Regions from separate parts of the Streptomyces sp. BPTC-684 genome, predicted to be linked through region 4. Evidence: riboswitches for the same ligand, from Rfam matches in the RefSeq annotation. Region 4 holds a riboswitch; each other region holds the start of a gene.

The links. Region 4 has a riboswitch for cyclic di-AMP ahead of QIY60_RS00375 (M23 family metallopeptidase). Riboswitches for the same ligand answer to the same signal wherever they lie in the genome.
Positions count from the first base shown of each region.
Region 1: it holds a riboswitch for cyclic di-AMP, as region 4 does, so the genes downstream of both, QIY60_RS03405 (M23 family metallopeptidase) here and QIY60_RS00375 (M23 family metallopeptidase) in region 4, are expected to answer to the same signal.
Region 2: it holds a riboswitch for cyclic di-AMP, as region 4 does, so the genes downstream of both, QIY60_RS11870 (M23 family metallopeptidase) here and QIY60_RS00375 (M23 family metallopeptidase) in region 4, are expected to answer to the same signal.
Region 3: it holds a riboswitch for cyclic di-AMP, as region 4 does, so the genes downstream of both, QIY60_RS16620 (transglycosylase family protein) here and QIY60_RS00375 (M23 family metallopeptidase) in region 4, are expected to answer to the same signal.

Region 1 is NZ_CP124863.1:774,898-782,568, forward strand. It holds gene QIY60_RS03390 (GNAT family N-acetyltransferase) at 1-1,933, opposite strand, end outside; gene QIY60_RS03395 (HPr family phosphocarrier protein) at 2,108-2,389, shown strand; gene QIY60_RS03400 (GntR family transcriptional regulator) at 2,602-3,279, opposite strand; gene QIY60_RS03405 (M23 family metallopeptidase) at 3,485-4,255, opposite strand; cyclic di-AMP (ydaO/yuaA leader) riboswitch at 4,269-4,429, opposite strand; gene QIY60_RS03410 (pitrilysin family protein) at 4,655-6,043, opposite strand; gene QIY60_RS03415 (pitrilysin family protein) at 6,040-7,392, opposite strand; gene QIY60_RS03420 (DNA topoisomerase IV subunit A) at 7,574-7,671, shown strand, end outside.
Region 2 is NZ_CP124863.1:2,669,555-2,677,225, reverse strand. It holds gene QIY60_RS11905 (hypothetical protein) at 1-189, opposite strand, end outside; gene QIY60_RS11900 (helix-turn-helix domain-containing protein) at 987-1,817, shown strand; gene QIY60_RS11895 (PhlD) at 1,962-3,059, shown strand; tRNA gene QIY60_RS11890 (tRNA-Met) at 3,107-3,180, shown strand; gene QIY60_RS11885 (GNAT family N-acetyltransferase) at 3,245-3,988, opposite strand; gene QIY60_RS11880 (hypothetical protein) at 4,106-4,399, shown strand; gene QIY60_RS11875 (PP2C family protein-serine/threonine phosphatase) at 4,505-5,653, shown strand; cyclic di-AMP (ydaO/yuaA leader) riboswitch at 5,809-5,957, shown strand; gene QIY60_RS11870 (M23 family metallopeptidase) at 6,020-7,048, shown strand; gene QIY60_RS11865 (aldo/keto reductase) at 7,140-7,671, shown strand, end outside.
Region 3 is NZ_CP124863.1:3,738,731-3,746,401, reverse strand. It holds gene QIY60_RS16640 (Ppx/GppA phosphatase family protein) at 1-359, opposite strand, end outside; gene QIY60_RS16635 (DUF501 domain-containing protein) at 356-892, opposite strand; gene QIY60_RS16630 (septum formation initiator family protein) at 948-1,424, opposite strand; gene eno (phosphopyruvate hydratase) at 1,550-2,836, opposite strand; gene QIY60_RS16620 (transglycosylase family protein) at 3,152-3,832, opposite strand; cyclic di-AMP (ydaO/yuaA leader) riboswitch at 3,835-4,037, opposite strand; gene QIY60_RS16615 (transglycosylase family protein) at 4,297-5,283, opposite strand; gene QIY60_RS16610 (cytochrome P450) at 5,434-6,651, opposite strand; gene QIY60_RS16605 (nucleoside triphosphate pyrophosphohydrolase) at 6,717-7,671, opposite strand, start outside.
Region 4 is NZ_CP124863.1:76,276-83,946, reverse strand. It holds gene QIY60_RS00395 (helix-turn-helix domain-containing protein) at 1-32, shown strand, start outside; gene QIY60_RS00390 (DUF6126 family protein) at 43-186, shown strand; gene QIY60_RS00385 (tyrosine-protein phosphatase) at 200-1,015, opposite strand; gene QIY60_RS00380 (alpha-galactosidase) at 1,213-3,327, shown strand; cyclic di-AMP (ydaO/yuaA leader) riboswitch at 3,715-3,880, shown strand; gene QIY60_RS00375 (M23 family metallopeptidase) at 3,885-4,829, shown strand; gene QIY60_RS00370 (SGNH/GDSL hydrolase family protein) at 4,960-5,751, shown strand; gene QIY60_RS00365 (NAD-dependent epimerase/dehydratase family protein) at 5,818-6,810, opposite strand; gene QIY60_RS00360 (polysaccharide deacetylase family protein) at 6,902-7,671, opposite strand, start outside.

The DNA.
Region 1 (7,671 bases), 700 kb from region 4:
CTCGAGCGGAGCCGGGAGCTTGGGGGAGGGTGGGCACAGCGGACCCACGGCCCGCAGCCGCGTTGCGCCGCCCCGTGCTCGCCGCGCTGGCCAGCGCCTCCGCCAAGCCCCCCAGCTCCACGTGCACCACCGCCACCGGCTTCGCCGGAGCCGTGGCTGTGGCCTGTTGGAGGGCCGTGGCCAGGGCTTCGTCGGGGTAGTTGGGCTCGCCCACCCAGGGGATCGCCGTGACCACCACCGCGTCGCAGAACTCGTCCGCCAGGGCCCGCGCCAGCGCGTCGCGGAAGTCCTCGGGGGTGGCCGCCGTCGTGAGGTCGACCGGCGGGTGCGGGCGCAGGCCCTCCGTGAGGCAGGCGTCGTACGTGAGGAGGCCGAGGGACTCCGAGTTTCCGAGGATGGCCACGCGCGGGCCCGCCGGGAGCGGCTGGCCCGCGAGGAGGACGCCCGCGTCGACCAGCTCGGTCACCGTGTCCACCCGGATCACGCCCGCCTGGCGCAGCAGCGCCGACACGGCCGCGTCCGGGACCCGCGTCACCGGGACCGCGTGGCCCGGCGGGGTCGAGCCGCTGTGGCGGGCGCCCTTCACCGCGACCACCGGCTTCACCCTCGCCGTCCGCCGAGCGAGCCGCGTGAACTTCCGCGGGTTGCCGATGGATTCGAGGTACAGCAGGACCACGTCCGTGTCCGCGTCCTCGTACCAGTACTGGAGGATGTCGTTGCCCGAGACGTCCGCCCGGTTGCCCGACGAGATGAACGTCGACAGGCCCGCGCCCCGCCGGTGCAGGCCCGACAGGAGTGCGATCCCGATCGCGCCCGACTGGGTGAACAGGCCGATCCGGCCGCGCTGCGGCGGCTCGGGGGCGAGCGAGGCGTTCAGGCGCGTGCCGGGTGCGGTGTTGATGACGCCGAAGGCATTGGGGCCGATCAGCCGCATGCCGTACGACCGCACCTGCCGCAGCAGTTCGCGCTGGCGCTCGCGTCCGGCCGCGCCGCTCTCGGCGTACCCGGCGGACAGGACCACAAGGCCCTGCACCCCGTGCTCGCCGCACTCCGCGACCGCCTCCGGCACCCGCTCGGCCGGGACCGCGACCACCGCGAGGTCGACCTGTTCGGTGATGTCGCCGAGCGAGCGGACTCCACGTACGCCGTCGACCTCGGAACCGCCCTCCGGGAAGGCCCTGTTGACCGCGTACACCCGTCCGGTGAACCCCGCCCCGAGCAGGTTGCGCAGCACCGTGCGGCCCACGCCGCCGGGCGCGCGCCCGGTGCCGATCACGGCCACCGAGCCGGGGGCGAGCAGCCGCTGCACCGAGCGCGCCTCCGCGCGCTGCTCGCGGGCGCGCTGCACGGCCAGCGACTCGGCGGTCGGCTCCAGATCGAGCGTGAGATGGACCGAGCCGTCCTCGAAGGAACGCTTCTGCTGGTAGCCCGCGTCAGTGAACACCTTGATCATCTTGTTGTTGGCGGGCAGCACCTCCGCCGCGAACCGCCGGATCCCCCGCTCGCGCGCGACCTCCGCGATGTGTTCGAGCAGCGCGGAGGCGACCCCGCGCCCCTGGTGCGCGTCCTGGACCAGGAACGCCACCTCGGCCTCGTCGGCCGGCGCCGAGGCCGGCCTGCCCTGCGCGTTGATCCGGTCGTAGCGGACGGTCGCGATGAACTCGCCGCCCACCGTCGCCGCGAGCCCGACGCGGTCCACGTAGTCGTGATGGGTGAAGCGGTGCACGTCCTTCGCCGACAGCCGGGGGTAGGGCGCGAAGAAGCGGTAGTACTTGGACTCGTCCGACACCTGCTCGTAGAACGAGACGAGCCGCTCCGCGTCGTCGGTCGTGATGGGCCTGATCCGCGCGGTCCCCCCGTCGCGCAGCACGACGTCGGCCTCCCAGTGGGCCGGGTACGCGGGGTCCTGCGTCTTCTCCTGGGGAGCCTGCATACCGGCAGCCTACGGGTCGCGGGGCCGCTGCGGTCAGGTCAAGGTAGGGGGCAGGGTGGAGACGGCGGCCAGGGCCGAAGGGCCGCCGGATCCGGGACCGACGTCGGCACGAGCACTCCGCAGGACATGAGAGACTGGTCTAGACAACCGTCAGAGATTTCGAAGGGCATCACCATGGCTGAGCGCCGCGTCAATGTCGGCTGGGCCGAGGGCCTGCACGCCCGCCCCGCTTCCATCTTCGTCCGCGCCGCCACGGCCTCCGGCGTCCCCGTGACGATCGCCAAGGCCGACGGCAACCCGGTCAACGCCGCCTCCATGCTCGCGGTGCTCGGCCTGGGTGCGCAGGGCGGCGAGGAGATCGTGCTGGCTTCCGAGGCGGAGGGCGCCGAGGCGGCCCTGGAGCGCCTGGCGAAGCTCGTCGCGGAGGGCCTCGAGGAGCTCCCCGAGACCGTCTGACCGCATCCGGTCGGCCGAACGGCCCGGACCGGCGCGTCACCGCACTTCGCGAAAGGAGCCGCGGATCCTGAATTCAGGGTCCGCGGCTCCTTTCTATTCGGGTGGGATACACGACTGCGCGAGCCTCGTGCTCGCGCCGCCAATTCCCGCGGCGATTCCGGGCAGCGCAAAAGAACCCCGCCCCAGCACTCCCTTTGTATACGGCGACCCCGTTAAGCGCGGGCGCTCGCGGCGTTTACGGCATGTTGCGAAGTCCTCACGTCCACCGGGCGCCGCAGGCGATAGGCGGAAAACGCACGCTCGGCGTGGTGGGCCGCCAGCGACCTGGCCCGCTCCGCGTCGCCGCGTGCCACCGCGTCCACGAGCGCCCCGTGCTCCGCCCAGCACTCGGCGGGCAGCGCGGGCTGCTCCACCACGTACATCCAGGCGATCTTGTGCCGCAGCTGGGTGAGCAGCGCGATGAGGCCGGGGCTGCCGGAGGCCTGGGCGAGCGTCTCGTGGAACCAGACGCCCAGCGAGCGCAGATCCTCGCCCTGGGCCCGCCGGATGCGGTCCTGACCCAGCCTGACCAGGCCGCGCAGCACCTTGAGATGGGCCTCGGTGCGCCGGGCGGCGGCCCGCGAGGCGGCCAGCGGCTCCAGCATCGCGCGCAGTTCGAGCAGGTCGGCGGCCTCCTGCTCGGTCGGCTCGGCGACACAGGCCCCGGCGTGCCGGCGCGTGGTGACGAACCCCTCGGACTCCAGCGTGCGCAGCGCCTCGCGGACCGGGACGCGCGAGACCCCGTACCGCCGGGCGAGCACTTCCTCGGTGAGCCGGCTGCCGCGCGCGAAGAGCCCCGCGACGATGTCGTCGCGGATTGCCGTGCATACCGATTGCGCCGGAATGCGCATGACCGAACCTCCGCCTTAATCCCCGCGAAACGCGGTCGATCGACGCCTGTTCGGCGACTCTATTCCAGCGGCTGTTAATTCCCGGTGACATGCCGTATGCAATGCATATCTTTTGGCCACGGACGGCTCTCCGCATCCGGCCCGGACGCCGGAGCCCCCGGCGCGGGTGCGCCGGGGGCTCCGGTGGAACGTGCGGGGACGGCCGTCAGACGTTGACGCCGTGCGAGCGCAGATACGCGATCGGGTCGATGTCCGAGCCGTACGTCGGCGCCGTGCGGGCCTCGAAGTGGAGGTGCGGGCCGGTGGTGTTGCCGGTGTTGCCGGAGAGGCCGATCTGCTGGCCCGGCTCGACGCGCTGGCCGACGAAGACGCCGATGGACGACAGGTGGCCGTACTGCGTGTACGTGCCGTCGTTCATCCGGATCACGATGTTGTTGCCGTACGCGCCGCCCCAGCCCGCCTCGACGACGGTGCCCAGGCCGACGGCGTGCACCGAGGTGCCCTCGCCCGCATGGAAGTCGATGCCGGTGTGGCTGCCGGAGGACCAGATCGAGCCGCCGGTCTTGTAGCCGGTGGAGACGTAACCGCCGTCGATCGGGGCGACGAAGGAGTTGAGGCGCTTGCGCTCGGCCTCGCGGGCGGCGCGCTCCTTGGCCTCGCGCTCCTCCTTGGCCCTCGCCTCGGCCTTGCGCTTCGCCTCGGCGGCGGCGCGGGCCTTGTCGGCGGCGTGCTTCTGGGCGGCGGCCTGGGCGTCGATGCGGTCGGCGAGGGAGTCGCCGATCACGATGGCCTGGGTGATGCCGGTGTCCTCGACGGAGGCCGCGGCGGGCGCCGCGTTCTCGGCGGCCAGGGCCGGGGAGGCGAGGGTGCCCACGACGCCGGCGGTGGCGAGGGTGGCGATGCCCGCTATGTTCGCGCTCTTGCGCGACACGGCGCTCGGACGACGGTGTTTCCCGGTGGCACGGGTGAACGCCATGGAGAGGCGGTGTCCTTTCCTTCCATCTCGCCTACCGGGTTAGCTGACGGGTTCGGAGCTGGAAGGTCTCCTACGGGCCCCTCCGCGGGCGGAGGCGTCCGATTCACCCCAGGGACTGAGTGGGTCCCCGGCTCCCCTGGCTCGCGCCAGTTGGGGACTCGGCGATCGCTGTCCGGTGCCGCGGCTGCGACGGGTGGTGACGGACAGCCCGACCGACGCTAGACGGCCGATCTTTCAATCACCAAACAGACACGTCTTTTTGTAGCGCACGCCACATGACAGACAGGCAACCTCCCCAATAAACCGGACATAAGGGAGGACCCCGACGGCCACTCGGCCACCGGGGTCCTCACCCACCTCGTCCGCCCGCCTGCGGGACAGCCCCGGCGGGTGGCTCAATCAGCCCGCGACGACGGTGACTTCACCGATGCCGAGCGCCTTGACCGGCTCCTCGATCTGCGCCGCGTCACCGACCAGGACGGTCACCAGACGGTCCACCGGGAAGGCGCTGACGACCGCCGCGGTGGCCTCCACGGTGCCCGTGTCGGCCAGCCGCGCGTACAACTGCGCCTGGAAGTCGTCCGGGAGGTGCTGCTCGACCTGGTCGGCCAGCGTCCCGGCGACGGCGGCCGCCGTCTCGTACTTGAGCGGGGCCACGCCCACCAGGTTCTGCACGGCGGTCTCCCGCTCGGCGTCGTCGAGACCCTCGGCGGCGAGCTTGCGCAGCACCGTCCACAGGTCGTCGAGGGCCGGGCCGGTGTTGGGCGTGTCGACCGAGCCGCTGATGGCGAGCATGGCAGCGCCGGTGCCCTCCGCGCCGGAGCGCAGCACCTGTCCGTACGCCCGCACTCCGTACGTGTAGCCCTTCTCCTCGCGCAGGACGCGGTCCAGGCGGGAGGTGAGCGTGCCGCCCAGGCAGTACGTCCCGAGGACCTGGGCGGGCCAGACCCGGTCGTGGCGGTCCGGGCCGATCCGGCCGATCAGCAGCTGCGTCTGGACGGCGCCGGGCCGGTCGACGATGACCACGCGGCCGGTGTCGTCGGCGGTGACCGGGGGCATCGGGCGCTCCACGGCCGGGGTGCCGGTCCAGGCGCCCAGGGTGTCCGCCAGGACCGCGTCCAGGTCGGTGGCGCCCAGGTCGCCCACGACCACCGCGGTGGCCGCCGCCGGGCGTACGTACGCCTCGTAGAAGGCCCGCACCGCCGACGCGTCGATCCGCGTGACGGTCTCCTCGGTGCCCTGGCGCGGGCGCGACATGCGCGCGGTGGCCGGGAAGAGCTCCCTGGAGAGCTGCTGGGCGGCGCGGCGGGCCGGGTTGGCCAGCTCGTGCGGGATCTCGTCCAGGCGGTTGCGGACCAGCCGGTCGACCTCCGCGTCGGCGAACGCGGGGGCGCGCAGCGCCTCCGCGAGCAGGCCGAGCGCCTTGGGCAGCCGGGAGACCGGCACTTCGAGGGAGACCCGCACGCCGGGGTGGTCCGCGTGCGCGTCCAGGGTGGCGCCGCAGCGCTCCAGGTCGGCGGCGAACTCCTCGGCGGAGCGCTTGTCGGTGCCCTCGGAGAACGCGCGCGCCATGATCGTGGCGACGCCGTCCAGGCCCGCCGGCTCGGCGTCCAGCGGGGCGGCGAGGAAGATCTCGACGGCCACGACCTGCTGGCCGGGGCGGTCGCAGCGCAGCACGGTGAGCCCGTTGGGCAGGGTGGCGCGGCCGGGGGCGGGGAACGCCCAGGGACGCGCGGTGCCGGCGGCCGGCTGGGGGTGGAACTGCATGGTCACGCCGGTCTCGCTCACTGCTCTGCTCCCTTGGCGTCGGCGTCGGCCGCGTCATCTGCTTCGGCGGTCGTCGGCTCGTACACCAGCACCGCCCTGTTGTCCGGGCGCAGGGTGGCCCGGGCCACGTCCCGCACCTCCTCGGCGGTGATGTCGAGCACCCGGTCGACGGCGGTCAGGGCGAGCTGGGGGTCGCCGAACAGCACCGCGTACCGGCACAGTTCGTCGGCGCGGCCCGCGACCGTGCCGAGCCGGTCCAGCCACTCGCGCTCCAGCTGGGCCTGGGCGCGCTCCATCTCCTCGGCCGTGGGGCCCTCTTCGGCGAACCGGGCCAGCTCGTCGTCGACGGCCGACTCGATGTCGGGGACCTCGACGCCGCCGGACGTCTTCACGTCCAGCCAGCCGAGCGAGGGCGCGCCGGCCAGCCGCAGCAGGCCGAACCCGGCCGCCACGGCGCTCTGGTCGTGGCGCACCAGGCGGTTGTGCAGGCGGGAGGACTCGCCGCCGCCGAGGACGGTGAGCGCCAGGTCGGCGGCGTCGCACTCGCGCGTGCCGTCGTGCGGCAGCCGGTAGGCGGCCATCAGGGCGCGCGCGGGGACGTCCTCGTGGACGACCTCGCGCAGCTGCTCGCCGATGACGCCGGGCAGCGCGCCGTCGCGCGGCGGCTGCTTGCCGTCGTGGGTCGGGATGGAGCCGAAGTACTTCTCGATCCAGGCGAGGGTGCGCTCCGGGTCGATGTCGCCGACGACCGAGAGGACCGCGTTGTTCGGCGCGTAGTACGTACGGAAGAAGTTCCGGGCGTCCTCCAGCGTCGCCGCGTCCAGGTCGGCCATGGAGCCGATCGGCGTGTGGTGGTACGGGTGGCCCTCGGGGTAGGCAAGGGCGGTGAGCTTCTCGAACGCCGTGCCGTACGGCACGTTGTCGTACCGCTGGCGGCGCTCGTTCTTGACGACGTCGCGCTGGTTCTCCATGGACTCGTCGTCCAGGGCGGAGAGCAGGGAGCCCATGCGGTCGGCTTCCAGCCACAGCGCCAGCTCCAGCTGGTGCGTGGGCATGGTCTCGAAGTAGTTGGTGCGCTCGAAGCTGGTGGTGCCGTTGAGCGAGCCGCCCGCGCCCTGCACCAGCTCGAAGTGACCGTTTCCGTGGACCTGGTGCGAGCCCTGGAACATCAGGTGCTCGAAGAGGTGAGCCAGGCCCGTGCGGCCCTTGACCTCGTGGCGGGAACCCACGTCGTACCAGAGGCAGACCGCGGCGACCGGGGTCAGGTGGTCCTCGGAGAGCACCACGCGCAGGCCGTTGGCCAGCCGGTGCTCGGTCGCTGTCAGGCCGCCGGAGCCGGCCTGGGCGGTGGCCGTGTGACCCATGGGCATGTACGTCCCTTCGATCGCGGTGAAGAAGTCCTGCCACTGTATGCAAGCGCACCGACACCTGGCGAAGTTCCCGGGTCGCGGTCGGCGTTGTCAGTGGGACGGTCCACAATGGTCGGCGTCAGCAGCAGACCTTGTTGGTGGTCGCTAAGAAGAACTCGTTGGTGAAGGAGCCACAGCCGCGATGGCCCGCCGCAGCACGAAGACCCCGCCGCCGGACGATTTCGAGGAGAAGATCCTCGACATCGACGTCGTGGACGAAATGCAGGGCTCCTTTCTCGA
Region 2 (7,671 bases), 2.6 Mb from region 4:
CGGCGCGCCGGGGATGGGCTCGGTGGGCTCGATGATCCAGTCCTGCTCGATCGGGAGCGGGTTGAGGCGGTCGGTGATGACGGGGGCGCCGTGCTTCACCGCGTACTCGGTTGCCGTCACCAGGGAGGTCGGGCCGATGATGTGCGCGTGGATCTTGTAGATGCCGGGACGTACCGGGATCGGAGGCATGCGGGAATTCCTCTCGCTCGGTTCGGTTCGCGGTTCGAACGTGCCGCCGACGGACCGTCGGCGGCACGGATCAACCTTCGCCGGGTGCCCCACCGCCGTACAGGATCAGATAACGCCAAAGCGACTGTGACCTGGATCGATCGGTCATAGTTGCGAAAATTGCGATTTTCGGTCATTCCCTGGCAGGGGAGGAACACGAAAAGACGGCCGGTGCCGTGGGGCCGCCCAAGGGGGCGGGCTCCACGGCACCGGCCGTTCAGCCCCGGCCCGCATGCCGGAGCTGGCCGGAGACGGGGGAATGTTGCTCTCCGGCGCGCCGCGGGCGGCCGGTGTCGAGGACGCGACGTATTGGCGATTGTCGACACCGGCCGCTGAATGGGGTACGTGTACGCCGGCCGTCCCCGCGGCACAGGGGCGGCCGCCGCGTCCCGGGTGAAGGGCGGGATGCGGTGTCCGGTGAAGGACACCAAGCAACCGCTTTGGCCTGGGTCGATGCGTACGAGACCCGTGAGGGCTTCGTGCGGAACAGTCTGGAGGGGTACCCCGCCCCCTTTCCAGGGGGCTGAATTGCAGATAATGATCCAGCCATCAACATTCGGCCCCGGACATCAGCGTCACCGAAGAGAAGATCGAAGAGAAGATCGAAGAGAAGGCCGAGAGAAGGCCGACGAAGAGACCGAAGAGGAGGTCGTCGCCGACAGACCGTCACCACCCGTCGTCCCGCCGCGACGACAGCCGTTCGTCCCCGTCCCCCCGTGAACGAAGGTCCCGCTTTGCCGCTCGCCGCCCGTGACCGCATGCCCCTCAAGACGCTCCTCCAGGAACGGCGCGCCGCCATCCGCCCGGAGTCCGCCGGGTTTCCGCCGCGTCAGGCGGGGCCGGGCCGACGGGTCGCCGGGCTCAGCCAGGAGCAGATGGACATCCTTCTGGAGCGCACGCCGGGTACGTACAACCGGTTCGAGAACGGGCAGCTGAACCCCACTGCCGAGTTCCTGACCAATGTGGCCCGCACCCTGCGCCTCAACGAGCAGGAGTGGACGTTCCTTTGGCGGCTCACCCGGCGCGAGTACCCGCCGTACACCCTGCACCGCGACTCCGGCATGTCGGTGCCCGGCGTCTGGCAGCGGGTCGTCGAGCAGATCGACGGGGCGATGGCCTACATCACCGACGCCGCCTGGAACCTGCTCGCCCACAACGCGGAGTTCGCCGCCCTCTTCCCGCGCGGTCAGGTTCCGGCCAACACCATGCGGTGGATGACCCTCGACCCCGAGGCGCGCGAGGACGTGCTGACGGACTGGGAGACCCGGTGGGCGCCCATGGTGCTGCCCCAGTTGCGGCACGGGGTCGAAATGCGGCCCAACCACGTGGAGTTGCGGCGCCTTGAGGCCGAGGTGCAGGCCGACCCCGTCGCCGGGCCGCTCTACCGGGAGGCCGGGGCCACCCCGATCCCGTACCCCGACGGGTCCGAACGGCCCATCCGGCACAGCGAGTTGGGGTCGGGGTGGGTTACGACCTGCGTGGCCGAGCCCGTCACCTCGCCCGGGGCCCGGGTGATGCTGCTCCTCTACACCCCGGGGGCGTCCCTGGTGAGCCGTCACCCGGTGCTGCGTGCGCCGTTGACGAGCTGAGCGCACGACCGGCGTGCCCCAGGGGTGGGGCAACGCGTGGAACGACTCCCTCCGGCTGAGCTCTGTTCGAATTCCCAGGAACGAATTCCAGCCGTCTCAAGTAGGTTGAGGTTTCGCTCGTTGGCCACCCGAGGGAGCCCACTCGTGCCCGCTCACATAGCCCTCCCCGCCATAGTGCTGCCGGACCACCTCATCGCCACGGATGAGATCTGCGCGGACATCCGACGTGCCAACCCCGATCGCCCGCGGCTGGAGGCACACCTGCGGATAGCCCGGGCCACCACCGTCCGTACCCGCCGTTTCACCCGCCCTCTCGACGCCCCGACCGTGGCCGGAAATGCCACCGTCGAGGAGCGCAACAGGGCGGCGTACGAAGACGCGTTGCGGCTCGCGGTCCGCTCCGGGCGCCGGGCCCTGGCCCACGCCGGCCTCGCCCCCGACGACATCGACTGCGTCATCACCAGCCACACCACCTCCTGGACCGTGCCCTCCCTCGACGTCGCCCTCGTCCGGGAACTGGGCCTGCGGCCGGACGTACGGCGCGTCCACCTGTCGACCGTCGGCTGCGCGGGCGGCGCCCACAGCCTGGTCCGGGCGCACGAGGACATCGCCGCGCACCCGGGCTCCCACGTCCTGGTCGTCGTCTCCGAGTGCCTGTCGACCGCCACGTACAACCACACCGACACCAGCCGGGAGTCGATGATCTACAAAGTGCTCTTCGGGGACGGCTCGGGCGCGGTGGTCGTCTCGGACACCCCGGCCTGGAGCGGGCCCAGCTTCGTCATCGAGGACACCTTCGAGTACGTCCTGCCCGACAGCATCGACCGCTACCGGGGCCGCCTCACGGCCGCCGGGCTGCACTTCGACTCCACGGCCGCCGCGACCACCGCGCTCAGCGACAGCCTCCCGGCGGTGCGCAAATGGCTCGGCGGCAGCGGCCGGGCCCTGGAGTTCGCGGTCGTCCACCCCGGCGGGCCCCGGATCCTGGAGGACGCGGCCGCCGGGTTCGGCCTGGACGGCGACCGCGACCACGGCGATCTGCGGCACGCCTGGGCGAGCCTGGCCGCCAACGGGAACCTGGGCGGCTCCGCCGTCCTCGACGTGCTGGCCCGCACCTTCGCGCAGGCCCCCGGCGACCGGCAGTCGGGCCTGATCATCGGTTTCGGGCCGGGGTTCGTGCTGGCCGCCTCGCGGGGCCACTGGTCGGCGGGGGCGGAGGCCCCGCGCACGGGCTCCTCGTAAAGCGGTACGGAGCACCGCCCCGCATGCCGTACAGTTGTGTTTACCGACGCGGGGTGGAGCAGCTCGGTAGCTCGCTGGGCTCATAACCCAGAGGTCGCAGGTTCAAATCCTGTCCCCGCTACTGAAGCCCTGAGGCCCGGCACATGAGAATGTGCCGGGCCTCAGGCATTCCCGGGCCGCCCCGGCTATACCGCCAGTTCCGCCGCCAGGAAGCGCCGGTACGCGAAGCCCAGGTCCTCGTACAGGCGTATCGCCGCGTCATTGGCGCCGTCCACCATCAGGCCCGCCGTCCCGTGCGCGGCCAGCGCCTCGGCGAGCACCTTGGCGACGACCGTACGGGCCAGGCCCCGGCCCCGCGCCGACGGGTGCACGGCGACCCCCGCGAGCAGCCCGACCTCGGGGGACGACCAGGCGAGCGCGGCGACGGCGGTGAGGCGGCCCGCGTCGTCCCGGGTGCCCGCCCACCGCTCGACGCCCGGCGCGCCCGGCAGCGCGTACGAGCCGGGGAAGGCCTCGGCGAGCAGCGCGGTGATCTCCTCGGCGTCGTCGTCCGCCAGCCAGCACGCCTTGCCCTCGTCCGCCGCGCCCGCCTCGGTGGGCGACAGGGGGCGGGTACGGCCCATCCAGCCGAACGCGGCCACCGTGCGCAGCTCCGGCAGTGCCTCCACCAGCGCCCGCACGGTCGTCTCGTCGCCGAGCGGGCGGTAGGACGGGCCGGTCTCGGCGAGCACCGAGGCGACCAGCGGGGCCAGCGACCCGACGGGCCCCGAGACGGCCAGCCGGTCGTGGCGGGACAGATCGGGGGCGGCGACGGCGAAGGCGCGGCCGTCCTCGCTCGCCCAGGCGCGGGAGGGCCCGGTCAGGCCCTGGGCGGCCCACAGGAGCGGCGGGTCGGACGGCAGGGCGGCGGTCGAGCGAAGTTCGTGCATGGGCCACGAGCCTGCGGTCGGCCTTCGCGCGACGTCAAGTTCCGGCGTGCGGGTCGTGAAGCGCCCAGCGGCACCTCACCGGCCGAGAGATGTACGTCAAGTAGTCTCACGGATGCTATGCGTGACCACATGGCGGGGCTGCTGCGAGCGGCGAGGCGGCGGAAGGTGCCCGCCGTGCCGCTGTTCGTCGCCCTGTGCGCGCTGCTGATGTGTCTGTCCCTGCCGCTGTCGCTGCCCCTGTCGCCGGCCGCGCCCTGGGTGACCGCCCCCTCGTACACGAAGGGCGGCGTCCCCTCCGTCCACGGCGCCCCGGCGGCCCGACGCCATGCCCGGGGGACCTGTGTACGGGGCCGGGCCGGGCCCCGCAGGTGCCGGGCGCGGCTGATCGCGACGGGCGCGGAGCGCCACTGAGGCCGCACCCGGTTGGCCGAGGTGAGGTCGCCGCTGGCGGAGAGGCCCGGCACCCTGGGTGGGGCGCGGAACGCCGCTGCCCTGCGGACGGGCTGGAGGCCACGGGTGCGGCAGCGATCGGACGGCGGCGGCCGGGACGGCTCCCGGCGCCTCGCCCTGGTGCGCGTGCTGCCCGCGCTGCTCCTGGTCGTCGGGGTCGTCCTCGACGTGGCGACGCCGCCCGATCTGACCGCCGCCGCCCTCTTCGCGGCCGCGCCCCTGATCGCGGCCCCCTTCTTCGGACCGGTCGGCACCGCCGTCGCGGGTGCGTCGGCGGTCGGGGCGGTGCTGGTCACGGAGTATCTGCACGACATCCCCAGCACCGGCGAGGCGGTCAGCGAGCTGTTCACCGTCACCACCGTCGGCGCGCTCGCCCTCTTCATCAACCGCATGCTGCGGCGCAGCGGTGAGCGGCTCGCCTCGGCCCGGGTCATCGCGGAGACCGCCCAGCGCGCCGTGCTGCCGACGCCCGCCGAGCGCATCGGGGGCCTCCAGGTGGCCGCGCGGTACGAGGCGGCCCAGGCCGACGCGTTCATCGGCGGGGACCTCTTCGCCGTCCAGGACACGCCGTACGGGGTGCGCCTGGTCGTCGGGGACGTGCGCGGCAAGGGGCTTGAGGCGGTGGAGGCGGTGGCCGTGGTCATCGGGGCGTTCCGGGAGGCGGCCGAGCAGGAGGCGACCCTGGAGGCCGTGGCCGGGCGCCTGGAGCGCGCGCTGACCCGGGAGGGCACCCGGCGCGACGGCCTGGACGCCGTCGAGGGGTTCACCACGGCCGTGCTCGCCGAGATCCCGCGCGGCGCCGGGCCCGTACGACTGGTGAACCGGGGTCACCCCGAGCCGCTGCTGCTCCACGCCGACGGGGCCCTGGACGCGCTCACCCCGTCCGACCCTGCGCTGCCGCTGGGGATGGCGGAGCTGGGGGTGTGGCCGGACCGGGCGGAGGCGTACCCCTTCCCGGCCGGGGCGACGCTGCTCTTCTACACCGACGGCCTCTCCGAGGCGCGCTCGGTGGAGCCGCCGGGAGTCTTCTACGACCCGCACGAGCGGCTGCGCGGCCGGATCTTCCCGGGCCCCGACCGGGTCCTGGACGCGTTGGTCGACGACGTGCGCAGACATACGGGCGGGGGCGCCAGCGACGACATGGCGCTGCTCGCGGTGGGGCGGCCCGGGGTGCGGCAGCCGGAGCGGCGGCGGACGATGCCGGTGGTGCCGTGACCGTACGTAGTCGAACGGCATCCCTGTGCATAACAATTGACACACCGTCAACTCTTGCCCCCGACGATCAGGGGGAACCGCTTGGAATCCGGTCCCCCTGTCTATTAACGTTCGATAACGCAGCGCGGTCGTCCCAGCCGTCGCAGAGGCGGCACCGTGCGCACGCGCCGAATCCCGAAAGGGAACCGGGGAACCACCAACTTGGGGTGAATCGGGCACCTTTGCACCTTCGAAGAGGTGCCCGTAGGAGACCTTCCTGCTCCGAACCCGTCAGCTAACCCGGTAGGCGAGAAGGAAGGAAAGGAGTGCGCCTCCGTGGCGTCCAACGAGCCTGCCCTCGGCACCCCGCCGGTTTCCCCCGTCTCCCTGTACGGGACCGCGCCCAGTGACACCGAGGTGTGGGAGGAGTGGAACCCCACCGAGGAATCGGTCGCCACCCGCGGCCGGCACCGGGTCGTCAAGCAGCGCGGCGGGCTCGCCCGCAGCTCCACCGTCCTCGGCGTCGGCGTCATCGCGGCCGTCGGCGCGGGCGGCATGGCCAGCGCGCAGAGCAAGCCGCCGGTCTCCATATCCCTGCCCGACTCGGTCGCGGACAACCTGCCCGACGTCAAGTCCCTGCCGGGCGTGGGCACGCTGATATCCGACATCGCGGGCGACGACGAGAAGCCCGACACCTCCCCGGCCGCCCAGGCCGACAAGGCCGTCGCGAGCGCCCCCCTCACCATGGCGGGCGTCTCCCGGGCCGACGCGGAGCAGGGCGCCACCGGCGCCGGCGAGGCCCTGCGCGCCCGCATCCTCCAGCAGGCCGAGCAGCAGCAGAACGACGCCGAGGCCGAGGCGAAGGCGACCGCCGAGAAGGCCGCGGCCGTGAAGGCGGCGTCCGAGGCGAAGGCCGCGCAGAGCGCCGCCGAGCAGAAGGCGGCGGCCGAGAAGAAGGCCGCCGAGGAGGCCGCCGCCAAGAAGGCGGAGGAGGAGCGGCTCGCCGAGCTCGCCAAGAGCTTCTCGCTCCCGGTCGCCTCGTACACGATCACCTCGACGTTCGGCGAGGCCGGCTCGATGTGGTCCTCCGGCCACCACACCGGACTCGACTTCGCCGCCCCCACCGGCACCCCGCTCAAGGCGATCCACGGCGGCACGGTCAAGTCGGCGGGCTGGTCCGGTTCGTACGGCTACCGCACGGTCATCGAGCTGGAGGACGGCTCGGAGCTCTGGTACTGCCACCAGTCCTCGATCGCGGTCAGCGCGGGCCAGAAGGTGACGACCGGCGAGACGATCGGCCGCGTCGGCGCCACCGGCAACGTGACGGGCCCGCACCTGCACCTGGAGGTGCACACCCCGGGCGGCACGGGCATCGACCCGATGGCGTGGCTGCAGTCGAAGGGCCTGAACCCGTAGGACGTGCGCGTGTGGGGCGGGGGCGCCTCGGGCAGGGGCTCCTCGGGCGGGGGCGCGGAATAGCCGTGCCCCGCCCGCCCGTTCACTCCCCATGACCTCTCTGCGCCCCCTAGGCTCCTCCGACCTCTCCGTCTTCCCGCTCGCCCTCGGCGGCAACGTCTTCGGCTGGACCGCCGACGAGGCCGCGTCGTTCGCGGTGCTCGACGCGTACTCCGCCGCGGGCGGCAACTTCGTGGACACCGCCGACACGTACTCGTCGTGGATCCCCGGCAACAAGGGCGGCGAGTCCGAGGAGATCATCGGCAAGTGGCTGGCCGCGCGCGGCAACCGCGCGGACGTCGTCGTCGCCACGAAGGTCGGCGGGCACCCGGAGTTCAAGGGGCTCGCGGCTCCCACCATCAAGGCCGCCGCCGAGGCGTCGCTGCGCCGGCTCGGCACGGACTACATCGACCTGTACTACACGCACTTCGACGACGAGTCCGTCCCGGTCGAGGAGATCGTCACCGCCCTCGACCAGCTGGTGCGGGAGGGCAAGGTACGTGCCGTCGCCGCCTCCAACATCTCCCCGGAGCGGCTCCAGGACTCGCTGGACTTCTCCGACCGCGAGGGCCTGGCCAAGTACG
Region 3 (7,671 bases), 3.7 Mb from region 4:
GTGAAGGAGAACTCGGCCTCCTGGTCGCCGGTGATCACCTCGGGCTCGACGCCCAGGATGTCCAGGACGCCCCGGACGAACTCGTCGCGGTTCTCGGCGTCGCGGGAGGCGGAGGTGGCGACGAAGCGCAGGCGCTCGGCGCCGAACTCCTTGATGACCGCCGCGTACTCGCGGCAGGCCGCGAAGGTGCGCTCCAGGGCCTCGGGGGCGAGGCGCCCCGTGCGGTCCACGCCCTGACCCAGGCGCACGATCGTCATCCGGCGGTCCAGGTCGACCAGTTCGCCCGTCTCGGGGTCGCAGTCGGCGACCAGGAGGCGGATCGAGTTCGTACCGCAGTCGATGGCGGCGACCCGGGTCACTTGGCGTCCTCCCCCTCTACGCAAGGGGTGACGCAGGGGCCCTTCGCCCACCACTCGGGCAGCATCGCGATCGCCTCGTCGCCCAGCGGGTTCACCCCGGGGCCTGCCGCCAGCGAGTGGCCGACCAGCACGTGCAGGCACTTCACGCGGTCCGGCATGCCGCCCGCGCTCGGGAAGCCCTCCAGGACCTCGATGGCGTCGCGGCGGGCGATGTAGTCCTCGTGCGCGGCGCGGTAGGCCGCGGCCAGCTCGGGGTCCGTCGCCAGACGCTCCGTCATCTCCTTCATGACCCCGTTGGCCTCCAGCGTGCCGATCGCCGACGCCGCCCGCGGGCAGCTCAGGTAGTACGTCGTCGGGAACGGCGTGCCGTCGGGCAGCCGGGGGGCCGTCTCGACCACGTCCGGGTTGCCGCACGGGCAGCGGTGCGCGATCGCGCGCAGTCCGCGCGGCGGACGGCCCAGCTGCTCCTGGAAGGCGGCGATGTCCGCGGCGGTCGGCTCGGTGCGGGGCGTCTGGGGCGGGGGCGTTTCCATCGCGGTGTCTGTCTCAGTCTCTGTCTGTCTGGATCTGTCTCTGGCGGTGACGTCGTCAGTTGCCGGGGCGGTCGGTCTTGTCCACGCCGTCCCAGAGGTTCTGGTGCCAGGGGCGGCCGGTGGCGGCCTTGCCGTCGCGGTGGCCCTTGCCGGCCGACGGGTCGGTCACGGTGTAGCCGGTCTCGCCCGGAAACTGCATGTGCAGGTGCTCACGGGCCAGCCGCTTGACGTACGCGTCGTCCTGGAGCCGCGCCTTCTCGTCGCGCAGCCGCTCGACCTGCGTAGCCGCGTCGTGCTCCTTGCGGCGCTGCTCGGCGATGTCGCCGCGCTGCGACACGTACTGGCGCATCGGGTACGCGAGGGCCACCACCAGCGAGCACATCACCAGGGCGAGCAGGGCGGCCCGCCCGGTGAGCCGGGAGCGGCGGGCCTGGCGCTTGGTCTGGGAGCGGTAGACCCGGGCCGCGGTCTGCTCGCCGAGCACCTTGAGCCGGGCGGCGGTGGAGAACCGGTCCCGGTTGCCCTTGGCCATTCGCCCCGCTCCCCTCACGTACGTACAACGTCCCCGGACACGGTACGGGACCGGGGCCGGGGACGTATGTACGACAGGGCGGTCTGCCCATGTCAGGACTGCTCAGCTGGTCAGCTGGCCTGGGATCAGCCCTTGAAGCGCGGGAACGCGCTGCGGCCCGCGTACACCGCCGCGTCGTCGAGGATCTCCTCGATGCGCAGCAGCTGGTTGTACTTGGCGACGCGGTCCGAGCGGGCCGGGGCGCCGGTCTTGATCTGGCCGCAGTTCACCGCGACGGCGAGGTCGGCGATGGTGACGTCCTCGGTCTCGCCGGAGCGGTGGGACATCATGCACTTGAAGCCGTTGCGCTGGGCCATCTCGACGGCGTCCAGGGTCTCGGTCAGCGAACCGATCTGGTTGACCTTGACGAGCAGGGCGTTGGCGGAGCCCTCCTCGATGCCGCGGGCCAGGCGCTCCGGGTTGGTGACGAAGAGGTCGTCGCCGACGATCTGGACCTTGCTGCCCAGCTTGTCGGTGATGACCTTCCAGCCGGCCCAGTCGTCCTCGTACAGCGGGTCCTCGATGGAGACCAGCGGGTACGCGGAGACGAGCTCCTCGTAGTACTCGGTCATCTCGGCGGCCGAGCGGGACTGGCCCTCGAACTCGTACTTGCCGTCCTTGTAGAACTCGGACGCGGCGACGTCGAGCGCGAGCGCGATGTCCTTGCCCGGGGCGTAGCCGGCCTCCTTGATGGCCTCAAGGATGAGGTCGAGGGCGGCGCGGTTGGACTCCAGGTTCGGGGCGAAGCCGCCCTCGTCGCCCAGGCCGGTGGACAGGCCCTTGCGCTTCAGGACGGCCTTGAGGGTGTGGTAGACCTCGGCACCCCAGCGCAGCGCCTCGGAGAAGGACTCCGCGCCGATCGGGGCGATCATGAACTCCTGGATGTCGACGTTGGAGTCGGCGTGCGACCCACCGTTGAGGATGTTCATCATCGGAACGGGCAGCAGGTGCGCGTTCGGGCCGCCCAGGTAGCGGAACAGCGGCAGGTCGCTGGCCTCGGAGGCGGCGTGGGCGACGGCGAGCGAGACGCCGAGGATGGCGTTGGCGCCGAGCGAGCCCTTGTTGTCCGTGGCGTCCAGGTCGAACATCGCCTGGTCGATCAGGCGCTGCTCGGTGGCGTCGTAGCCGACGAGCTCCGGGCCGATCTGCTCGATCACGGCGAGGACGGCCTTCTCGACGCCCTTGCCCTGGTAACGGCTGGGGTCGCCGTCGCGGAGCTCAATGGCCTCGAAGGCACCGGTGGAGGCACCCGAGGGGACGGCGGCACGGCCGGTGCTGCCGTCGTCGAGGCCGACCTCGACCTCGACCGTGGGGTTGCCTCGGGAGTCCAGGATTTCCCGGGCTACGACGACGTCGATGGACGGCACGAGCATCTCCTTCTGGGATGTGACGCGAATACGCCGGGCCGCGTGGTCCGGCACCCCTGAGCCTAACCGCCTCCGGGGCATCGGCCAGCCGACCGACCGGCTCGTGGGACGAAACGGGGGGCAAAATGTTCCCGAACAAAACAATCCCCCGTGCCGGGGGCGGGACGGGACGGGTTCAGCTTTCAGCTGAGTGGATCACCTGCGGCCCGGTGGGGGCTGGTCGCGCAGTTCCCCGCGCCCCTGATGCATAAGGGGCGCGGGGAACTGCGCGCTCAGCCAGCCACGGTCCGCAGACGAAAACCGGGCCGAAAAAGGTCGCGCCTAGCTCAGGTGGAGCTGCTGGTCCACGTAGATCAGGTTCGCGTCCTTCACCACGTCCTTGTTCAGCTCGAACAGCTTCTGCCAGCCGCCCTTCACGCCGTGCGCCGCCGCGATGGAGCCGAGCGTGTCGCCGGCCTTCACCTTGTACTCGCCGGTGCCGGTCTTGACCGGGGCCGGGCGGGACTCGCCGCGCGAGGCCGGCGCGGACTCGCGCTTCGGGGCCGGGGCGGCCTTGGGGGCGGCCTTGGGCGCGGCCTTCTTCGGGGTCGTGGAGGAGCCGGACGTGTCCACGTTCGGGGACGCGCCACCGGCCGTCAGGTTGCCCGCACCGGCGCAGGACCAGGCACCCGGCCCCTGCATCGCGAGCAGCTTCTCGGCGGTGGCGATCTGCTGGCCCTTGGTGGCCAGGTCGGCACGGGAGGCGTACTGCGTGCCGCCCGCCGCGGCCCAGGAGGACTGCGAGAACTGCAGGCCGCCGTAGTAGCCGTTGCCGGTGTTGATGGACCAGTTGCCGCCGGACTCGCACTGGGCGACCGCGTCCCAGGTGGAGACCGAGGCGGCGGAGGCGGAGCCCGCGGCCATCAGCGGGGCGGCGACGGCCGCACCGGTGACACCGGCGAGCGTGGCGACGCGGACGGCCTTGGACGGGCGACGGTGCTTGCCCTTGCCGGAAAGCAGCATGGAGTTCTCCTCACCGACGCCTGCGAGGTGAGCTGTCGGGTTCGGGCGAGTGAGTGGCCCGGCCGCGCCCCGAAAGGCGCGTCTTCACCCCAAGCCGGTCCCGCAAGCCGTCTCGTACGTCTCGCCGCATTGGCGTACGTCCCTCAACGGCCGGGCCCGGCGCTTACCTTGGGTCCCCCGCTCCTGCCTACGGCGCATCGAGCGTCGACTGTTCCCCGCGACCGGCGGCAGGATTCGGCGTTCCCGGTCGAAGGGGCCCGTGGTGACGAGCGCTCCGACCGTAAACACACCAACCCCTGATGTTCAAAGGGGCACATCGGGGAGAAATCGCCCCCGACGCCCCTTCCACAACACCCGTTTCCGCAGGTCGGGGGCTTATCGCCCGTACCGGACCGACGGGACGCGCCAGTTGACGGAAAGAGACCCATGTCTCACTTACGCAGAAGTGGACATAGGCCCCTGAACTACCCCTTGGCCGGGGCCGGGTTGTCCGTCTTTGTCGGGTTCTTTGTCGGGTCCAGATCAAGGCTCTGGCCGGGCAGGATGAGGTTCGGATCGGTGCCGATCGTCTTCTCGTTCGCCTTGTAGAGCGCGGACCAGCCGCCCTCGACCTTGTGCGAGCGCGAGATGTCCCACAGGTTGTCGCCGGGGCGGACGGTGTAGTCGCCGCCCTCGGTGAGCGCGTCACCCGCCTCACGTGAGTCGGCGTCACCTCGCGAGGCGTGCCGCCCCGATTCATGGGAGTTGTCCGTATTGCCCGGCTCGGTGGTCGCGGGGGTGCCGCTCTCGGCCGGGTCGGGCGTGCCGCGGTGCTTGCCGCCGGAGGCGGCGTCCGGGGAGCCGGTGGCCGGGCTGGAGGGCGTCGTGGACCCGGGCTTGCCGCTCGCGCCCGTGGACGGCGCGGACGGCGTCGTGGACGGCTTGGGAGCGGTGGAGGCCGAGCCGGACGGCTTCGCGGGCGCCGGAGCCGTCTTGGCGGGCGCGGACGGAGTCGCGGCGTCCGGGGTCGCCGCCCCCTCCTCCGAGGGGACGTACGGCGAGGGCGTGGCGCCCGGGTCGACGGACGGCGCACCGGCGCCCGAGGTGAGCCCGGAGACCGCCGAGCAGCTTGTGAAGGCCTTGGGGCCCTTCGCCGCGAGCACCTTCTCGCCGACGGCTATCTGCTGCGCGCGGCTGGCCAGGTCGGGCCGCTCGGCGTACGCCGTACCGCCGTAGGCCTGCCAGGTCTCCTGCGAGAGCTGGAGCCCGCCGTACAGGCCGTTGCCGAAGTCGGCGCTCCACGCGCCGCCGCTCTCGCACTCCGCGACGCGGTCCCACGTGGTCGCGGAGGCGGCGTTCGCACCGCTCGCCGCGAAGAGCGGAAGGGCGAGGGCCGAGCCGGTCACCCCCGCCGCGACGACGAGTGCGGGAGCCTGGCGGGGTCGGCGGTGCCGTCCGTTCCCGGAGCGCATGCTGTGGCCTTCCGTGTGACTACGTCTGTGACTGACGAGCCGGACGTTGAGCCCGGTTCCCGAGTCGAGGGGTGAACGTAGCCGTACTCGAACGCTTGTCACAAGTCGATGCACCCGCGATAACGCCAAAGTCACAGTTATGACGGATCGTCAGTTCTGGTGGGGTGTGAACTCGACCGGAAGCGTGCGCAGTCCGCGCATGATGAGCCCGCCGCGCCAGCGCAAATCGGCAGGATCCGCCCCGAGCCGCAGGTCAGGAAGGCGGCGCAACAGGGTGGCCAGCGCGGTCTTCGCCTCCAGGCGGGCGAGCGGTGCGCCCAGGCAGTAATGGATGCCGTGGCCGTAGCCGAGGTGCTGGTTGTCACGGCGGCCGAGGTCGAGCGCGTCGGGGTCGCGGAACCGCTCGGGGTCGCGGTCGGCGGAGGCGAGGACGACGAGCACCGGGTCGCCGGCGGCGATGTCCTGACCCCCGATCGTCAGCGGCCGGGTGGCGAACCGCCAGGTCGCGAGCTCCACGGGCCCGTCGTAGCGCAGCAGTTCCTCGACGCCGGTGTCCAGCAGGTCCAACTCCCCGGCCGCGAGCGAGGCCTGGAGCCGCTCGCGCTGGTCCGGGTTGCGCAGCAGCGCGTACACGCCGTTGCCGATGAGGTTCACGGTCGTCTCGAAACCGGCGAACAGGAGGATGAAGGCCATCGCGGCGGCCTCGTTCTCGGTGAGGTGCTCGCCGTGGTCGCTGGCGCGGATGAGGCCCGAGATGAGGTCGTCGCCGGGGTTCTCCCTCTTCCGGTGGATGAGTTCGAGCAGGTACCCGCGCATCTTCTTGACCGAGCGGGCCACGCCGCCGCGCGGGCCGCCGCCGTGCCGGATCATCATCCCGGCCCAGTCGCGGAAGTCGTCCTGGTCCTCGCGCGGCACGCCGAGCAGGTCGCAGATGGCGTAGATGGGCAGCGGGAAGGCGAACTCGTGGATGAGGTCGGCCGTCCCCTCCGCCGCGAACCGGTCGATGAGCTCGTCGGTCAACTCCTGTACCCGGGGCGCGAATTCGGCGACCGTACGGGGAGTGAACGCCTTCGACACCAGCCGCCGCAGCCGGGTGTGGTCCGGCGGGTCGATGTTGAGCAGATGCGTCATCAGATCGGCCTTGCGCTCGCCCGGAATGCCGGTCTTGCCCTTGGCGTGCGCGGGCTCGTCGTGGTGCGCGGGGTTCTTGGAGAGCCGCTGGTCGGCGAGCGCCTGCTTGGCGTCCGCGTACCGCGTCACGAGCCAAGCCTCGACCCCGCTGGGCAACTTGGTCCAGTGCACGGGCGAATGCTCCCGCAGCCACCCGTAGACGGGGTACGGGTCGGTGGCGAACTCCCAGGTGAACATCTCGGGGGTGGACGGGTTCCCGGGCGCGGGGTCCTGGCCGGGCGGGGTCGAGGGGCTCACCGCCGTCAGGCCCCTTCCGCCGTGCGGATCGCGTCCCGGTACGCGCGGGCCGCCGCGCGCAGCGCCGCCTCCGGGTCCGTGCCGTCGGCCTCCGCCGCGGCCGCGAGGGCGAGCAGGCGGTAGCCGATGCCCTCGCCGGACGGCAGGGGGACGTCCAGGGAGGCGATACGGGCGCGGGAGGCGAGCTTGGCCGCCAGGGCCAGGGCGGGCTGGCCGAGCGGGATGCCCTCGGTCACCGAGTCGCGCTGCTTCTCGGCCGCCTTCTGCCGCAGCCAGTGCTCCTTGACCTCCTCCGGCGTCTCGGCGCGCTCGTCGCCGAAGACGTGCGGGTGGCGGTGGATCAGCTTCTCGACGATCGTCCCGGCGACGTCGTCCACCGAGAACGGCTCTTCCGGGTCCTCTTCGGCGATCCGGGCGTGGAAGACCACCTGGAGGAGCACGTCGCCGAGCTCCTCGCGCAGTTCGTCGCGGTCGCCCTCCTCCACCGCCTCGACCAGCTCGTACGCCTCCTCAAGGGCGTACTTCGCCAGGCCCTTGTGGGTCTGCTGGGACGACCACGGGCACGCGCGCCGGATCCGGTCCATGACCTGGACGAGGTCGAGCAGCCGGGCTCCCGGCAGGTCGTACGAGCCCGGCAGCAGCTCCAGGTCGGGCATGGCGACCCTGCCCGAGCCCGCGAGCCGGGCGAGGCCGTCGGTGAGCCGCCGGTCGCCCTCGCCGGAGGGGAGGACGACCACCGTACGGCCCCCGGCGCACGCCTCGACCAGCTCCCGCGCCTCGGGCTCCGCGAGCTCGACCTCGACGCCCGCCTCGCGCAGATACGGCAGCTGCGGGTGCCCGGGGTCGGCGCAGAGCACCCGGTCGGCGGCGCGCAGCGTCTGCCACGCGGGCCAGGACAGCAGTCCGGGCGCCACCCGGTGGCTGGCGGTGAGCAGGACGACGCGGCCGGGTTCTTCGAGA
Region 4 (7,671 bases):
CCGATCCGCATCCGCACCACCCGCACGGCTGAGAGGTACGACATGTCGCAGAACCAGGGACGGTCCGGCGAGAGCACCCAGGAGACGAAGTTCCCCCGGGGCCTCGTGATCCGGCTCTTCGCCTACTTGATCGCGGGCCACATCTTCGCGGCCTTCCTCTACCTCCTGTTCACGGTGGGCAAGTGAGACGTCGCACGGCTTACGCGGCGTCCTCGACCAGGCGGTCCTTGAGCCGCTCGCGCGTCTCCTCCGTCAGGCCCAGGCCCTCGGTCAGGTACCGGTCCGTGCTGCCCCAGGTCTCCTCGATCGTGTCGAAGGCCGCGTGCAGATAGCTCGCGCGGGCGTCGAAGAGGGGGTTGAGCAGCTCCACGATCTCCGCGTTCAGCCCGGCCGCCGAGGTGTCGCTGCGGTGCATCTTGTAGCGGCGGTGCGGGTCGTTGGACTTCAGGTAGTCCGCCTCGATGGCCTCCCGCTCGACGCCCACCGCCAGCAGCGACACCGCGATCGACAGGCCCGCGCGGTCCTTGCCCGCCGCGCAGTGCATCAGGGCCGGGACGCTGTCCTCGGCGAGCGCGTGCAGCACCCGGCTGTGCTCGGCCGTGCGCTCGCGGATGATCGTCCGGTACGAGCGGGCCATCCGGTCGGCGCCCCGGCCGTCGGACAGGACCGACCGCAGCTGGTTGATGTCGCCGTCGCGGACCATCTTCCAGAACTCGGCCCCGTCGGCGGGGTCCGTCAGCGGTATGTTCACATTGCGCACCCCCGGCAGGTCCACGTCCGGGCCCTCCAGCCTCTGGTCCGCCGCGTTGCGGAAGTCGAAGATGGTGTGCAGCCCCAGGGTGGCGAGGAAGGCCGCGTCCTGCTCGGTCGCGTGTGCCAGGTGGCCGCTGCGGAAGAGCCGTCCGTGCCGCAGCCGGCGGCCGTCCACGGTCGGCAGTCCGCCCACATCACGGAAGTTGCGCACCCCGGAGAGCTCGGGTTCGGTCGAAGGGATCTGCGGAGTCTGCTGCGTCACGTTGGCTCCTGATGTGGTTCGAAAAAAAGATCACGCCGCCTCGATCCGACGATACGACATGGGTTCCCGGGGCAATCATCTCGACGGCCGGACCGGAAGGCGACCCCCGCGCACCCGTTGCCCTCACGGGTGCGGCACCCCGATGCTGATGGTGGTGTTCGTGCCTGTGCGTACCTGTGCGGAACTGGGGGTCGGGGATGATCGAGACCGCGGACGGCGGACGGGTGTGGCTGCTCTCCGGCCGCACCAGTGGTTATGCGCTGCACCTCACGGACCACGGGGAACTCCTGCACCTGCACTGGGGCCCGCGGCTGGCCCTCGCCGACGCCGAGGCACTGGCAGCCCAGCCCCTCCCGCCCCACTGGCCCTTCGAGTCACCACTGGATGGTCAAGAGGAGTACGTGGTGGAGGGCGGGCCCCGTTTCGCGCGCCCCACGCTCTCCGTGCGCACCCCACAGACGCGCGGCACCGAGTGGACCTTCGCAGGCTCCGCGGTCGACGGCGACGAGCTGCGGCTGCGCTTCACCGACGCCGTGCACCGCCTTGGGCTCACCCTGCACTACCGGATGCGCGACGACGCCGACGTCGTCGAGCGCTGGGCGACTGTCGCCCACGAGGGCGCGGCCGGGGACCCGGACCTGGAGCTGCTGCGGGCCGACGCCGCCGTGTGGACGCTGCCGCTGCGCGACGGCTGGCGGCTCGGCCAGCTGCACGGCCGCTGGGCGGCCGAGTCCCGGCTCGTACGGGCCGAGCTCACGCCCGGCGACAAGGTGCTCGGCAGCCGCCGCGGCCACACCGGCCACCAGCACCTGCCCTGGGTCGCCCTGGACGCCGAGGGCGCCGCCACCGAGGAGGGCGGCGAGGTGTACGGGTGCGCGCTCGGCTGGTCCGGGTCCTGGCGCATCGCCGTACAGCACCTGCCGGACGGCCGGGTGCAGATCAGCGGCGGCGCCGGGTACGACGACTCCGGGTTGCTGTCGCTGGCGCCCGGCGCGTCGTACACCACTCCGGTCTTCGCCGGGCTGTGGAGCCCGGACGGCTTCGGCGGGGCCAGCAGGGAGTGGCACGCCTGGCAGCTGGCCCGGGTGATCCCGGGCGCCGAGCGGGTGCGGCCGGTGCTCTTCAACTCCTGGGAGGCCACCGGGTTCGCCATCTCCGAGCCGCAGCAGCGGGCGCTCGCGCACCGGGCGGCCGCGATGGGCGTCGAACTGTTCGTCATCGACGACGGCTGGTTCGGGGAGCGCACCCACGACGCGGCCGGGCTCGGCGACTGGACGCCCAACGCCGACCGCTTCCCCGGCGGCCTCAAGCCGCTCGCGGACGAGGTGCACGCGCTGGGCATGCGGTTCGGGATCTGGGTCGAGCCGGAGATGGTCAACCCCGACAGCGCGCTCTACCGGGCGCACCCGGAGTGGGCGCAGCACCAGAGCGGACGCCGGCGCACCGAGTTCCGCAACCAGCTGGTGCTCAACCTCGCCCGCCCGGACGTCCAGGAGTACCTCTGGGAGCAGTTGGACGGGCTCCTTTCGAGCGCGCCCGTCGACTATGTGAAGTGGGACTTCAACCGCTGCTTCACCGACGCGGGCTGGCCCGGCGAGGAGTATCCGCAGAAGCTCTGGATCGAGCATGTCCAGGCGCTGTACGGCCTGTTGGACCGGCTGCGGGCCGCGCACCCCTCGGTCGACTTCGAGTCCTGCTCGGGCGGCGGCGGCCGGATCGACCTCGGCATCCTCTCCCGTACGGACCAGGTATGGACCTCCGACAACACCGACCCGCTGGACCGGCTCGCCATCCAGGACGGCTTCAGCCAGCTGCACCCGGCCCGGGTGATGGCCGCCTGGGTCACCGACAGCCCCAACACCCAGCTCAACGGCCGCCGCAGCAGCCTGCGCTTCCGCTTCGTGAGCGCGATGGCCGGGGTGCTCGGCATCGGCGGGGACCTCACCCGGTGGAGCGAGGCCGAACTGGCCGAGGCGCGCGGGTGGGTGGAGCTGTACAAGGCGATCCGGCCGGTGGTGCAGCTCGGGGCCCAGTACCGGCTGCGGCCGCCGCGCGGCGGGCTCAGCGCCGTCCAATACGTGCGCGGCGACGACATCGTGGTCCTCGCCCACCTCCAGGCCCAGCACTACGGGGAGCGGCCCCAGGCCGTGCGGTTGCGCGGCCTGGACCCGGCGGCGGCCTATCGGTGCCTGGACACCGGGGCCGTACACAGGGGAGCGGTATTGCTGCACCGGGGTCTGGACACCGGGCTGCGGGGCGATCTTGATGCGGCGGTGTTCCGTTTCCGGCGGCTGGGCGCGCACCCGGCATAAGGAATTCGCGCTCTTGGTGAGGGAAGGAGCCCTATCGGGATGCACTGACCGAAACTGGACAGAGTGGGGCGATAAGTGGCGTGAAGGGGTGAATGGGTTGGAGCTTTCGCCCGGATTGGGCGATTTGATGATGCCTGTCCATCTCTCCGACGGGAAAAGGAAGTTGCCCGTGAGCAGCGTCATATCCGTGACGTTCCGTGGTGGCGGCCCCGAATGAATTCCCCCGTGCGGCGGGGCGTGTTGGGAATTCCGGTCGACGCAGGGTGACCGCAATTCCCGGCTGAATTCCCGGCCGGGAATGCCGAAGGCGAATGGGCACTTGTCGTGGCCCGCCGGGCTCGCTTACGGTCACCGCAATCCGGGTGGACCGCCGAATCCTGCCACCGCTCGGAATCCGCACCCATCCACGTGTGGCAGGAGCGGGGGACCCAGGTAAGCGCCGTCCGGAGTTCCGGCACGGCTCGGGGTGAAGCCGGAGCACCGCACGCGGTGCCCGGCCGGGCAGCTCCAGCCCGAACCCGACAGCTCACCTCGCAGGCGCCGGAGAGGAATCCGCCATGCCCGCGAAGGGTAAGCACCGCCGTCCCAAGTCCAGCCCGATATCCCGGGGCATGGTCGCCGCCGGTACGGGCGGCGCCGCGCTCGCCATCCCGCTGCTGGGCGCCACCGGCGCGCACGCCGCGGTGAAGACCGCCGCCCCCGCCGCCGCCCCGCAGCAGGCCGCCCGCACCTTCGCCGCCGCTCCGGCCGCCGCCCCGCAGGCCGCGCCCACCACGTACAAGGTCAAGAGCGGCGACTGTCTGTCGCAGATCGCCGAGGACCACCGGCTCGGCGGCTGGCAGCGGCTCTACAAGGACAACCGTGAGGTCGTCGGCTCCGACCCGTCGCTGATCCGCCCGGGCATGAAGCTCGTCCTCGGCGCGAAGGCCACGGGCGGCGCCACCTCGCACGGCTCCGCCAAGACGAGCGGCTCGCACGACTCCGGTACGAAGGCGTCGGCCACCCGCACGTCGAAGTCGTCCCGGGCCGCCTCCGCCCCCGAGGCGTCCACCGCCGACACCGCCCCGTCCACCACCGCGAACCAGGGCTCCGCCTCCGGCTTCAGTGCACCGCTCGACAGCGTGAGCATTGGCACCCCGTACCGCATGGCCGGATCCATGTGGTCCAGCGGCTACCACACGGGCGTCGACTTCGCGGCCGAGACCGGCACCACGGTGAAGGCCGTCGGCGCGGGCACGGTCGTCTCGGCCGGCTGGGGCGGCGCATATGGGAACCAGGTGGTCATCCGGCACGCCGACGGCATGTACTCCCAGTACGCCCACCTCTCGCAGCTCTCCGTCTCGGCCGGGCAGACCGTGGCCGAGGGCCAGCAGCTGGGGCTCTCCGGCGCCACCGGCAACGTCACCGGGCCGCACCTGCACTTCGAGATCCGCACCACGCCCGACTACGGCTCGGACGTCGACCCGCTCGCCTATCTCCGTCGGCAGGGCGCGAGCCTCTGACGGGCGTTGCCACGTCCGTAATTGGCGTGTATTCCCGCTGCGGGGATCTGACCGGGTGGTCTATATCACCCACCGTCAACCCCTCCTTACGGTCGCGTAGGTCACACCCGTAAGGGAAAGATATGGTCTCGTGGCAGACGATTCGAGATCATTCAACAGCGGTACGTTCGGGTCGTACACGGCGATCGGCGACAGCTTCACGGAAGGCGTCGGCGACCCCGGCCCGGACGGGGCGTTCGTCGGCTGGGCGGACCGGTTCGCCGTGCTACTGGCAGACCAGCGACCGGAGGGGGCCTTTCGCTACGCCAATCTCGCTGTCCGCGGCAGGCTCCTCGACCAGATCGTCGAGGAGCAGGTGCCGCGGGCCAAGGAGCTCGCGCCCGACCTGGTGAGCTTCTGCGCGGGCGGCAACGACATCATCCGGCCGGGCAGCGACCCGGACGACGTGGCCGAGCGCTTCGAGCGCGCCGTGGCCGACCTGAAGAGCGCGATCCCGACGGTCATGGTGACCACCGGGTTCGACACGCGCGGGGTGCCGGTCTTCAAGCATCTGCGGGGCAAGGTCGCCACGTACACCGCGCACGTGCGCTCCATCGCGGACCGCTACGGGTGCCCGGTGCTCGACCTGTGGTCGCTCAAGTCCGTGCAGGACAGGCGGGCGTGGGACGAGGACCGGCTGCACCTGTCGCCGGAGGGGCACACCCGGGTCGCGCTGCGCGCCGCCCAGGTGCTGGGGCTGCCGATCCCGGCCGACCCGGACCAGTCGTGGCCCCCGCTGCCGCCGCGCGGCACCCTGGAGGTGCGGCGCGACGACATCCACTGGGCGCGCGAGCACCTGGTGCCGTGGATCGGACGACGGCTGCGCGGCGAGAGCTCGGGCGACCACGTGGAGCCGAAGAGGCCTGACCTGCTGCCGCTCTGACGGTCCATCAGGTTCTGCTCCATCTCCTGACGGACCGTCGCACGGGTGGCTCGCCGCACGTACGGCCTAGCCGTGCAGCAGCTTGCGTTCCGTCTCCGGGTCGAGGCCGACCCGGGGGCGGTCCGGCCGCTGCGGCGGCTCGCCGCCGATCGACTGGAGCCAGGCCCAGGTGTCGGCGACCGTCTCCTCGACGGGACGGCAGCGCAGCCCCGAGAGCACGGCCTTCCACACGTTCGAGCCGTGCATCGTGCCGTGCAGCTCGCCCGGCGGGATCCACACGGGCAGGTGGTTCCACGGCTCGACCCCGGCGGCCAGGATCGGCTCCGGGTCCGTCCAGCGCAGCTCGGCGCCGCCGCCGGTGACCCGGGCGCACGCCTCAAGGAGCTCGCCCATGGTGGTGTGGTCCGGCGGGGAGACCAGGTTGTACGGGCCGCAGAGCCCGAAGTCGGCCGCGCTGACGATCCACTCCGCCAGGTCCCGGGCGTCGATGAACTGGACCGGCAGATCGCGCGGCCCCGGCGCGAGCACCTCGCCGCCGCGCGCCATGCGCCCCAGCCACCACGGCAGCCGCCCGATGTTCTCCCACGGGCCGAGGATCAGCCCCGCGCGCACCAGGAGCGAGCGGTCCGGGCCGAACTCCTGGACGGCGGCCAGCTCGCCGCCGCGCTTGGCCTGCGCGTAGGCCACCTCGTCCCCGTCGTCGGGGGAGCCGTCGACCGGCGTCGCGCCCTCGTCGGCCCCGGCCGGGACCGGGTGCTCGTACACGGACCGGCTCGACACGTACACGTACCGGGCGACGCGTCCCTGCGCGAGCAGCCGCGCGGCGTCGCGCACCGCCGAGGGCGCCCCCGACCAGGTGTCCACGACCACGTCCCACCGCCCGTCGGCGAGCGCCGCCAGACCGCCCTCGGCGGTCCGGTCGCCGATCAGCGCCCGCACGCCCGCGGGCGGCTCGTGGCGGCCCCGGTGGAAGACCGTCACCTCGTGCCCGCGCGCCACCGCGGCCTCGGCCACGGCGCGGCCGACGAATTCCGTACCACCCAGTATCAGCAGCTTCATGGCCGCAACTCTGCCTGCCGGAACGGGTTATGAGAACCGTTGCATGCTGAGGGCGAAATCGCGGAGGACGTCCACGTGCGGCGCGGGAGCGTCAGGGGCGGTAGAGCTGGCCGGGCTTCGGGGCGGCGGGGGAGAGCAGCTGGGGCACGGTCACGAAGGTGAAGCCGCGCGCCTTCAGGGCGTCGATGATCCCGGGCACGGCGGGCACGGTCCCGTCGTAGATGTCGTGCAGCAGGATGATGCCGTCGCGGTCGGCCTGGTCGAGGATGCGCTCGGTGATCAGGGCCGAGTCGTTGGTGGAGTAGTCCTTGGCGGTCGCGCTCCACAGGATCTGCGAGAGCCCCAGCTCCTTGCTGACCTTGGTGACTTCCTTGTTGGTACGGCCCTGCGGCGGCCGCATCAGGACCGGCTTGCGGCCGGTCAGCGCGGCCACCGCCTCCTGGGTGCGGTTGAGTTCGGCGCGTATCTCGGCGGGCTTCAGCTTGTCCAGGCGCTCGTGCGACCAGGTGTGGTTGGCGACCTCGTGGCCCTCGGCGGCGATGCGGCGCACGGTGTCGGGGTACTTCTCGACGTGGTTCTTGCCCAGCAGGAAGAAGGTGGCGTGCACCTTCTTCTCCTTGAGCGTGTCGAGCAGTTGGGGCGTCTTCGCGCCCGGCCCGGCGTCGAAGGTCAGGGCTATGCACTTGGCCTTGCGGCAGTCCACCCCGGCCGCGCCGCCCGCGTCGGCGCCCGCCGCGGCCTTGCTGTCGAGCGCGTCGCTGCGGGCGGAGCGGGGCGAGACGGCGCCGTCGGAGCAGCCGGTCAGCGTCAGACCGAGCGCGGCCACGGCGACCAGAGCGGCGGCCGCCCGTCCCCGGGCAC